Regions from separate parts of the Solibacillus sp. FSL K6-1523 genome, predicted to be linked through region 2. Evidence: riboswitches for the same ligand, from Rfam matches in the RefSeq annotation. Region 2 holds a riboswitch; the other holds the start of a gene.
The links. Region 2 has a riboswitch for FMN ahead of ribE (riboflavin synthase). Riboswitches for the same ligand answer to the same signal wherever they lie in the genome.
Positions count from the first base shown of each region.

Region 1: another riboswitch for FMN. It lies ahead of MHI10_RS06290 (ECF transporter S component); the one in region 2 lies ahead of ribE (riboflavin synthase).

Region 1 covers NZ_JBBOSU010000001.1:1,360,749-1,365,187, forward strand. The annotation lists gene MHI10_RS06285 (hypothetical protein) at 1-1,140, shown strand, start outside; FMN riboswitch at 1,221-1,397, shown strand; gene MHI10_RS06290 (ECF transporter S component) at 1,654-2,232, shown strand; gene brnQ (branched-chain amino acid transport system II carrier protein) at 2,406-3,749, shown strand; gene MHI10_RS06300 (YitT family protein) at 4,051-4,439, shown strand, end outside.
Region 2 covers NZ_JBBOSU010000001.1:2,500,161-2,504,599, forward strand. The annotation lists gene ribH (6,7-dimethyl-8-ribityllumazine synthase) at 95-559, opposite strand; partial or broken gene ribB (3,4-dihydroxy-2-butanone-4-phosphate synthase) at 671-1,249, opposite strand; gene ribE (riboflavin synthase) at 1,263-1,898, opposite strand; FMN riboswitch at 2,027-2,157, opposite strand; FMN riboswitch at 2,307-2,435, opposite strand; gene MHI10_RS11850 (DUF2619 domain-containing protein) at 2,663-2,926, shown strand; gene MHI10_RS11855 (hypothetical protein) at 3,085-3,294, opposite strand; gene MHI10_RS11860 (glycosyl hydrolase family 18 protein) at 3,408-4,439, shown strand, end outside.

The DNA of each region.
Region 1 (4,439 bases), 1.1 Mb from region 2:
CGACTAAAGGAAAGTGCCGTCTTTGATTCTCATACGGAAAAACAACCTATCAAAATGAAGAAAAAGATGAGCTGGAAGCCTTTAATTGCATCGATTGCCTCACTTTTTGTTCTTGTTTTTATTGCTTCTACTTTTATGGGGAATGCACCTGAAATATCGCTGCCATCGGATACAGAGGATGCGCAATTGGAAGATACGTCATCACATGAGCCAGCCACAACGAGAATGATGGAAAGTCATTCAGTGGATATGGAGAATGATACGCTATCACCAAAAATGGCTGCAACACCGATTCAAACAGTAGTTAATGAGCAGCAATTACAAGGATTCACATTATTTACGATTGGGTTAGCAGGCGATGATGCAGAAAGTGTACCCGTTAGTTTTTTAATTCCCAATGAAATTGTGGAGCGTCAATTAGGTACAAAAACGCCGACAAAATTACAGCTGTATCAGGAGTTTGCGCCATTCATTGAGGAACAATCATTGGGCTTTAAAGAATATCATCCCATTAAAGGAAGCTTTACAGAAAAGGGTGATGATTTAGTGCATCAGTTACCAGATGACCATACGTATGATATTGGCTCTGCAGCACTATCGAATTATGTAGGAGCTTTAATTGATACATTTGGTGAGAGTTATAACCGAGTACTGTTAACCAATGCAGAAGGAACACAAATGACGCTTAATCACATGGGAGAAATAAATAATCCGATCGAATTAACAGGGAAAATGACACATTATAATTATTTTAGTTATCAAATGCGAGATGGTTCAACTTATTTAAGTCCGAATTTTCGAATGAGTTTTAGCAATGTGAAAGATGCTTTATTAAATATGACGACAGAAGCCAATGATATTTTTCATACGGCAATTTTGCCCGATGTTTCCTTTCAAGTAAAAGTAAAGAAAAACATAGTAATTGTTACTTTTGATGAGTTATTGGATTTAGAAAATTATGATTCTACTCAAGCAATGCGCATGATCGAAGGAATTCTTTTAACGGCAGCTAGCTTTAATAAAGAAGTAAAATTCGAACAAATCAAGCAGCAAGATTGGGGCGGCTTTCATTTTTCAAAACCGTTGCCTAAACCAGTTGCAGCAAATTTAGTTGTCTACGATTTTAGTGCAATTGAATAGTTCAAAAGAGAATTGTAAGCAGATGGCTTTACAATTCTTTTTTTTATCCTATAATGAAGGTGTAACATAATTAAATATTGATTCATCTTCGGGGCAGGGTGTAATTCCCGACCGGCGGTAATATAAAGTTGTAGCCTCTGACCATTTATTTGGAGGACGCTACATTCAACTTTTCGAGCCCGCGAGCCACTTTTTTGTGTGCAGGATTTGGTGCGATTCCAAAGCCGACAGTATAGTCTGGATGGGAGAAGATGGAGGTACGGTCGTTATTTCATGAAAATACCGTGTTTTTTGTAACCACAATTTTTGTTTTTCTAGTAAGAAGAAAAGCTCTATTTCCTATACAAAGAAATAGGATGGGGTTATGTTTTTGAAAAACATGGGGTAGACCTTTATTTAAGTGTGCCTATTCTCCCTTATGCTTCTTTATATGCATAAGGGTTTTTTCATGGAATGATTTTGATTCGTCCTTTCTTCTTGCAAGAGTGAATCAGCAATGAGGAGAGATATTTTATGCGTAAGAAAAATTTAAAGTTACGTTCATTCGTAACAATTGGTATGTTGAGTAGTATTTCGTTTATTTTGATGTTACTTAACTTTCCATTACCGTGGTTCCCAGTATTTTTGCAAATTGATTTTAGTGATATCCCTGCGTTAATTGCAGCAATTACAATGGGACCGGTTGCAGGTATTTTAGTAGAGTTAATTAAAAACGTATTAGATTGGATTTTTACTGGCGCACCAGAAGGGATTCCGGTGGGGCATATGGCCAACTTTGCAACAGGTATTTCGTTTGTGATCCCAGCGTATTATATTTATAAAAAATTCCCAACAGTAAAAGGGCTTATTGGCGGATTAGTAATTGGTACATTTACTATGTCATTTGGAATGGCGGTATTAAATTACTTCGCGTTTTTACCAATGTATACGTATTTATTAGGAATGCCAGAATTTAATATGTACGAAACGATTATTTTAGGTATTTTACCGTTTAATATAGTAAAAGGGATTATTCTAGTAGTCATTGCGACGATGATTTATCGTACGATGCGTGTATGGATTGAAAATCAGCGCGCGCAGTTTTTAGCGTAATACCAGAGAAGTCAGCATGCCATTAACAGGGTGCTGACTTTTATTTTTTCTATAAATTTAAATTAATGATTGAAATCAAGTGACGAGACTGGTATCATATTGTACATTGTTGTGAAAAATCAATTTATTTCGAGAATGGCAACTATTAAACTAACATCATAGGAGAGACTTAAATGGATAAAAAAGTACCCTTTTCAACGTATGCTGTCATTGGGACGATGTTATTTGGCATGTTTTTTGGTGCAGGTAACCTAATTTTCCCGATTCAAATGGGACAGCTTGCAGGCACAAATTATTGGCCAGCGCTTATTGGATTTTTAATAACGGCGATCGGATTACCCTTTTTAGGAATATTGGCAATTGGACTTTCGGGAAGTAATGGTTTAAAGGATTTGGCAAGTCGTGTGCATCCTGTTTTTGGCGTATTATTCGCACTTGCACTGTATTTAACAATTGGTCCGTTTTTTGCGATCCCACGTACGGCAACGGTTCCGTTTGTTGTCGGGTTTGAGCCGTTTATTGCACCAGATCAAATTAAATTATGGCTAGCTGTTTTTAGCTTTGTCTTTTTTGCGATTGTATTTTACTTTTCATTAAATCCAGCAAAAGTAATGGATTACATAGGGAAATATTTAACACCTGCTTTTTTAGTGTTTTTATTTATACTTATTGCGATTAGTATTTTCTCTCCGATGGGCAGTTTTTTCAGTCCAGCAGGTAGTTACGTGAATGAAGCGTTTATGACTGGTTTCAAAGAGGGCTATAATACGATGGATGCCCTTGCTTCGTTAGCATTTGGGATTATCGTTATTAATGCCATTAAGCGCGCAGGAATTACGGATAAAAAAGAAATCGCCAAAGCGACTTGGAAATCAGGAATTTTTGCGATGGCATTAATGATGCTAATTTACGGGTTAATTACGTATATGGGGGCATCAAGTGTCGGAATGGTCGGGACATTTGATAATGGCGGTCAAATATTTGCGGCTGTTGCAGAACATTACTTCGGTGCATATGGTGCCATTTTATTGGCAATCATTATCGTGTTAGCTTGTTTAAAAACGAGTATTGGGCTCATTACAGCGTGTAGTGAGTTTTTCCATGAAGTGTTCCCGAAAATTAGCTATAAATCATTTGTTGTTGCATTATGTTTAGTATCATTTACAATTGCGAACTTCGGTTTGACGAATATTATTACGTTTGCAGTTCCTGTTTTAATGTTCTTATATCCTTTAGCAATTGTTCTAATTATACTTGGACTTGCTTCAACATACTTTAAAAATAAGCAATCGGTATACGCAGGTGCAATTATTTTGACAATCTTTATTAGTACGATTGACGGTTATAATGCATTGATTACGAATGTACCAGCATTTGAAGTGAATTTTTTAACAGCGATTTCTAATTTTTATGCGGATATATTGCCATTCTATTCAATCGGACTTGGCTGGATTGTGCCGGCAATAATTGGCGTACTCATTGGATTAATCATCCCTAAAAAAAGCATAATAAACTAAATGAAACCTTAATTGGTCGGCGTTCTATTGCAATTGATGGCCATTATAAGATAAATAAAAAAATGACATTACGACTCGTTCGTGGTGTCATTTTTCTGTTTTTCGCAAAAAAATTAATAAACGTATATTTTTTTCAAAAAAATATATATTTATCGTTTTCAAATAGATGAAAAATAAGGAATAATAGTAGAGAAAGATGTATCGTTATGGATCTTCAAACTGTGGATGTTCTAATACACAGGGATTGAAACAAATACAAGGAAATGTATTTGCTATTTAAGTTAAAAGGAGAGGTGTTTGAATGCCAAAGCAACACATTAGTAAAAAGAGTAAGGCGCTCAATCTGACTCGCCGCATTGTTATGATTGCAATTGGTGCAATTATGACGGCCTATGCATTAGAAGCTATATTAATTCCGAATGCAGTAATTGATGGTGGAGTAACGGGTGTAAGTATTATGGGGAATTATTTATTTGGGATTCCACTTGGTATGTTACTATTCGTACTAAACATTCCATTTGTTTATTTAGGTTACAAGCAAGTCGGGAAAACATTTGCCATATTAACGATGGTAGGAATAGCTTTACTTTCGATATCGACAAGTTTATTACATGGAATTAAGCCGATTTTAAGTTCTAATGATCCGCTGTTAATTGTATTATCAGGTGGAGTCATGCTAGGCGTCGGTAT
Region 2 (4,439 bases):
ATTTAGTTATAGAGCTTTATAAACAATTACTTGACTTTTAATAAAACACTATCAAGAGTTTGCTTATTTTTTACTCACTGAAAGACCCTAACTACTAAAACATACGATTCAAATTCGCCATTTCGATAGCTGAAATGGCGCTATCATAGCCTTTGTTCCCTGCTTTCGTTCCAGCACGTTCAATTGCTTGCTCGATGTTTTCAGTTGTGACAATACCGAAAATAACTGGGATTCCTGATTCAAGTGAAACGTTCGCAATCCCTTTTGCTGCTTCATTACAAACATAATCATAATGCGTCGTAGAACCTCGGATGACCGTACCTAATCCAATAACCGCATCATAGTTCCCTGTTGCGACCATTTTTTTGGCGATAAACGGTACTTCAAATGCTCCTGGTACCCATGCAATATCAATATTTTCTTCTGAAACACCGTGGCGCTTTAATCCATCTAATGCCCCGCTTAATAATTTATCGTTTATAAATTCATTAAATCGGCCAACAATAATGCCAATTTTTAAGTCTGTTCCTACTAATTGTGCTTCAAATGTTTTTCCCATGTTCATATCCCCTATATTTTTATTTGAGTAGTCGGAATTGTCATACCAACTTTATATTGATCAATATATGCCCCATTATGCAGAGATGTAATTTTTATTTAAATGCAATGCTAATGCATCAATCGTTATAAATTTTAAATTAAATTTTTTAGCGATTTCCCATAAATCCGGTACGCGCGCCATTGTGCCGTCTGCATTCATAATTTCACAAATTACACCGACTTGTGCGGAATCGCAAAGCTTGGCTAAATCAACTGCCGCTTCCGTATGCCCTCTACGTTCCAATACACCACCGTCTTTTGCAAGAAGTGGAAACACATGCCCGGGACTTCTAAAATCCTCCGCTCGAACATCTTCATCTAGCATTGCCAACATCGTATCCGAACGCTCAAATGCGCTAATACCGGTCGTTGTTGTTTTATAATCAACACTCACTGTAAATGCCGTTTGATGGACATCTGTATTCATTTGGACCATTGGCTGTAGTTGCAACTTATCCGCGATGCTTTGTGAAACCGGCGTGCAAATTAAACCGCGCCCATACATTGCCATAAAGTTAATATTTTGTGGTGTCGCATGTTCACCTAACACTAAAAAATCTCCTTCATTTTCACGGTTTTCATCATCGACTACAATGATGACTTCCCCTGCTTTTAACGCCTCTAGCGCCTCTTCAATTGCATGAAACATTTCGGTTCACTCCTTAAAATCCGTGTTGTTGTAAAAAATCCATTGATAGGTTATCGGACTGACTATTCGTTAAATGCTGCAAAATATATTTGCCGATTAAATCGGTTTCAACGTTTACGAGATCCCCTATTTTCTTCATGCCGAATACTGTTTCTTTATACGTATGGGGAATTAATGACACCGTTAAAGTGGACGTTGTGACATTAAAAATCGTTAAACTCGTACCATCTAACGTAATCGAGCCCTTTACTAAGCAATTTTTCAAAAGTTCTTTCGGCACAGCCAAATCAATATAAACTGCATTGGCAACATGACGCTTTTGAAGGATTTTAGCAACACCATCAATATGACCTGAAACGAAATGCCCACCAAATCGACCGTTTGCAGCCATCGCTCGCTCTAAATTAACAGCTGAGCCGATTTGTAATTGTTGAATGCTGGATGCTTTCACTGTTTCCGGCATCACATCTACTGTAAAAGCATTCGCCGTAAATCCTGTAACCGTTAGACAAACGCCATTAACTGAAATACTATCTCCCAGTTTTACATCTTCTAACACCATTTTCGCTTGAATGGTCAACACCATTGCTTGTAGTGTTGACTTCATTTGTTGAACCGTTCCTTGTTCCTCGATAATTCCTGTAAACACCTTTCTCACCTCATCCTAAAAAAATAGAAAAAACCCCGACAATAGCTCGGAGTTTTGATGAGAGTTATAAAAATGGCATCGTCAAATAAACTTATTTTCATGTATTTTTGAAAAAAGTTGACCATTTTTATTTCCTTCTCCCATCCAGACTATACTGTCGGCTTTGGATTCACACCAAATCCTGCTTCTTAAAAGCTCGCGGGCTTAGAATTTCTTCATCACCGCCGATTGGGATTTTCACCCGACCCCGAAGGAAATACATATAAAATTGTAAAGGGTTTTAAGAAAAACAAAAAAACCACATAGAAGATGCTCTACGGGGTGACTAGAAAATTCTCATTTAGGCATCACGAAATAAACCTTCTTGTAAACGGAAAAAATTACACAAAGGGCTCATAAAACGCCTAACCAATCCTTCTCTCATCCAGACTATACTGTCGGCTTTGGAATTACACCAAATCCTGCCAAAAAGGCTCGCGGGCTTAGAATTGCTTCATCACCGCCGATTGGGATTTTCACCCGACCCCGAAGGACTATTCAACTATGACGCCCATTATAGCAAACTATTTTTATCATTGCAAAATAAGTTTTGAATCTTTTTTATTTTGCGTAGATGATTGGAACGAATTAGCCTATATGATCGCGCTATTCATCACTTTCAACTTTTTATCTGCCTAAGCCATATTAATTTCCTTTAATAATTGAAAATGGCCAAGCATACATTTGACTAAACATAAATTTAAGATGAAAAAGGTGGTTGATCAATGCAAACTGCACTTATATATATCGTAATGTTACGTATCCTTTCTGGAAGCGTTGATATTATAGCTGCATATATTATGTTCAAATTAAATGATTTAGAAAAAGCGTTTATTGTGAATTCATCCCTTGCGCTAATCGGACCCATCATTTTCATTATTACGACAGGCATAGGCTTGACGGGTTTAAGCGATAAAATATCATTAGCAAAAATGATTTGTCTACTTGGTGGTGTGACCTTAATTTTTATTAGTTTACGAATGAAATGATGGGACAAACCCTTGCCATATCACAACGTAATCAACAGCATGAATTTGAAATTTCCTAACTCCATAAGGCATTGAAAGTAAGATTGGAGGAAATACGATTTTGGTCTGGAATTATGAAAACAGCCACTTCATGGAGAATTGGCTATTTTCATTTGATATTATTTAGTATTTTTAAGCACTTCGCTTAATTGTAATGGCGAAATTGTCCCTTGATGAAAGTATAATTGCCAGCTGCCATCCATATAGAACTTCTTAACGTATTTCAATTTCTCGTCTGACAGTATTTTATCTAACTTTTCATGACTTCCCCGTACTTCAAGCCCAATGTGACTTTCCTCTAATTGCTTTAAATATTCTTTTAAATTCACATACAAAAATCAGCACCCCTAATTTCAAAATATATTTATATGCTCAATTGATTATACTCTGTAATACAATTACATACATTTAATTAATTCATATCGAGAAAAGAGGCCTTTCTATGTTTATTTATGTGGTTAAACCGGGTGATAGTTTATACTCCATTGCTGTAATGTATCAAGTTAATATGGATAGTATCCGCATCATGAACGGATTAACAACCGATAGTTTAGTCCCCGGACAGGATCTACTTATCCCAACCAATATGTATACGGTCCAGCCTGGTGATACATTGTTTTTAATCTCTAAAATGAGTTTCATTCCGATTGAGACGATACGACTATACAATGGACTCCAATCCGATTTTTTAATGGTTGGAATGACCTTGTATTTACCGCCTCCGCCTAAATACTCTGCAGAAAATTTAAGTTATATGTACCCGACCACCCCTGAACAGGACGAATTAATTATCCGTACTTTTGCACCCATCAATACGTTTTTGGCCATGTTTGAATACCATATTCTTGAAGGAGGAACACTAAGCACACTTAATGACGAGTTTGCGATTCAAACTGCACGCAACAATGGTGTAGCACCTGTAGCCACTATTACGAACTTAACAACAGAAGGATTTAGCCCTGAAGTGACACGTCAAGTATTAACTTTTCCTGATCAGCGAGACCTCCTCATTGACAATATATACAATCTTGTCATATCAAAAAATTACGCTGGCGTTAATATTGATTTTGAAAGGGTAAGGGAAGAAGAAAGAGATTTATATTCCGACTTTTTACGGTTAGTGAGTGATCGTTTAAAACCAGAAGGATATTCTGTTTCCGCTGCAGTTCCAGCTAAAACAAGTGAAGATATTCCATGGTTAAAAGGGTATGATTTCGGTGGAATTGGAGCAGCTGTAGATTTTATATTTATAATGGCTTATGACTGGCATGTGCCAACAATGGAGCCTGGTCCAGTTGCGCCGATTGACGAAGTAAGAAAATCGATTGAATTTGCACTTCAACATATGAATCGAGAGAAAATCATGCTTGGGGTACCACGTTATGGATATGAATGGACGTTGGACGACGATGGGAACGTAATTAGCGGAAGAGCTGTTTCAGTTTCTGGTGCAACACAACTTGCCTTAAATTAT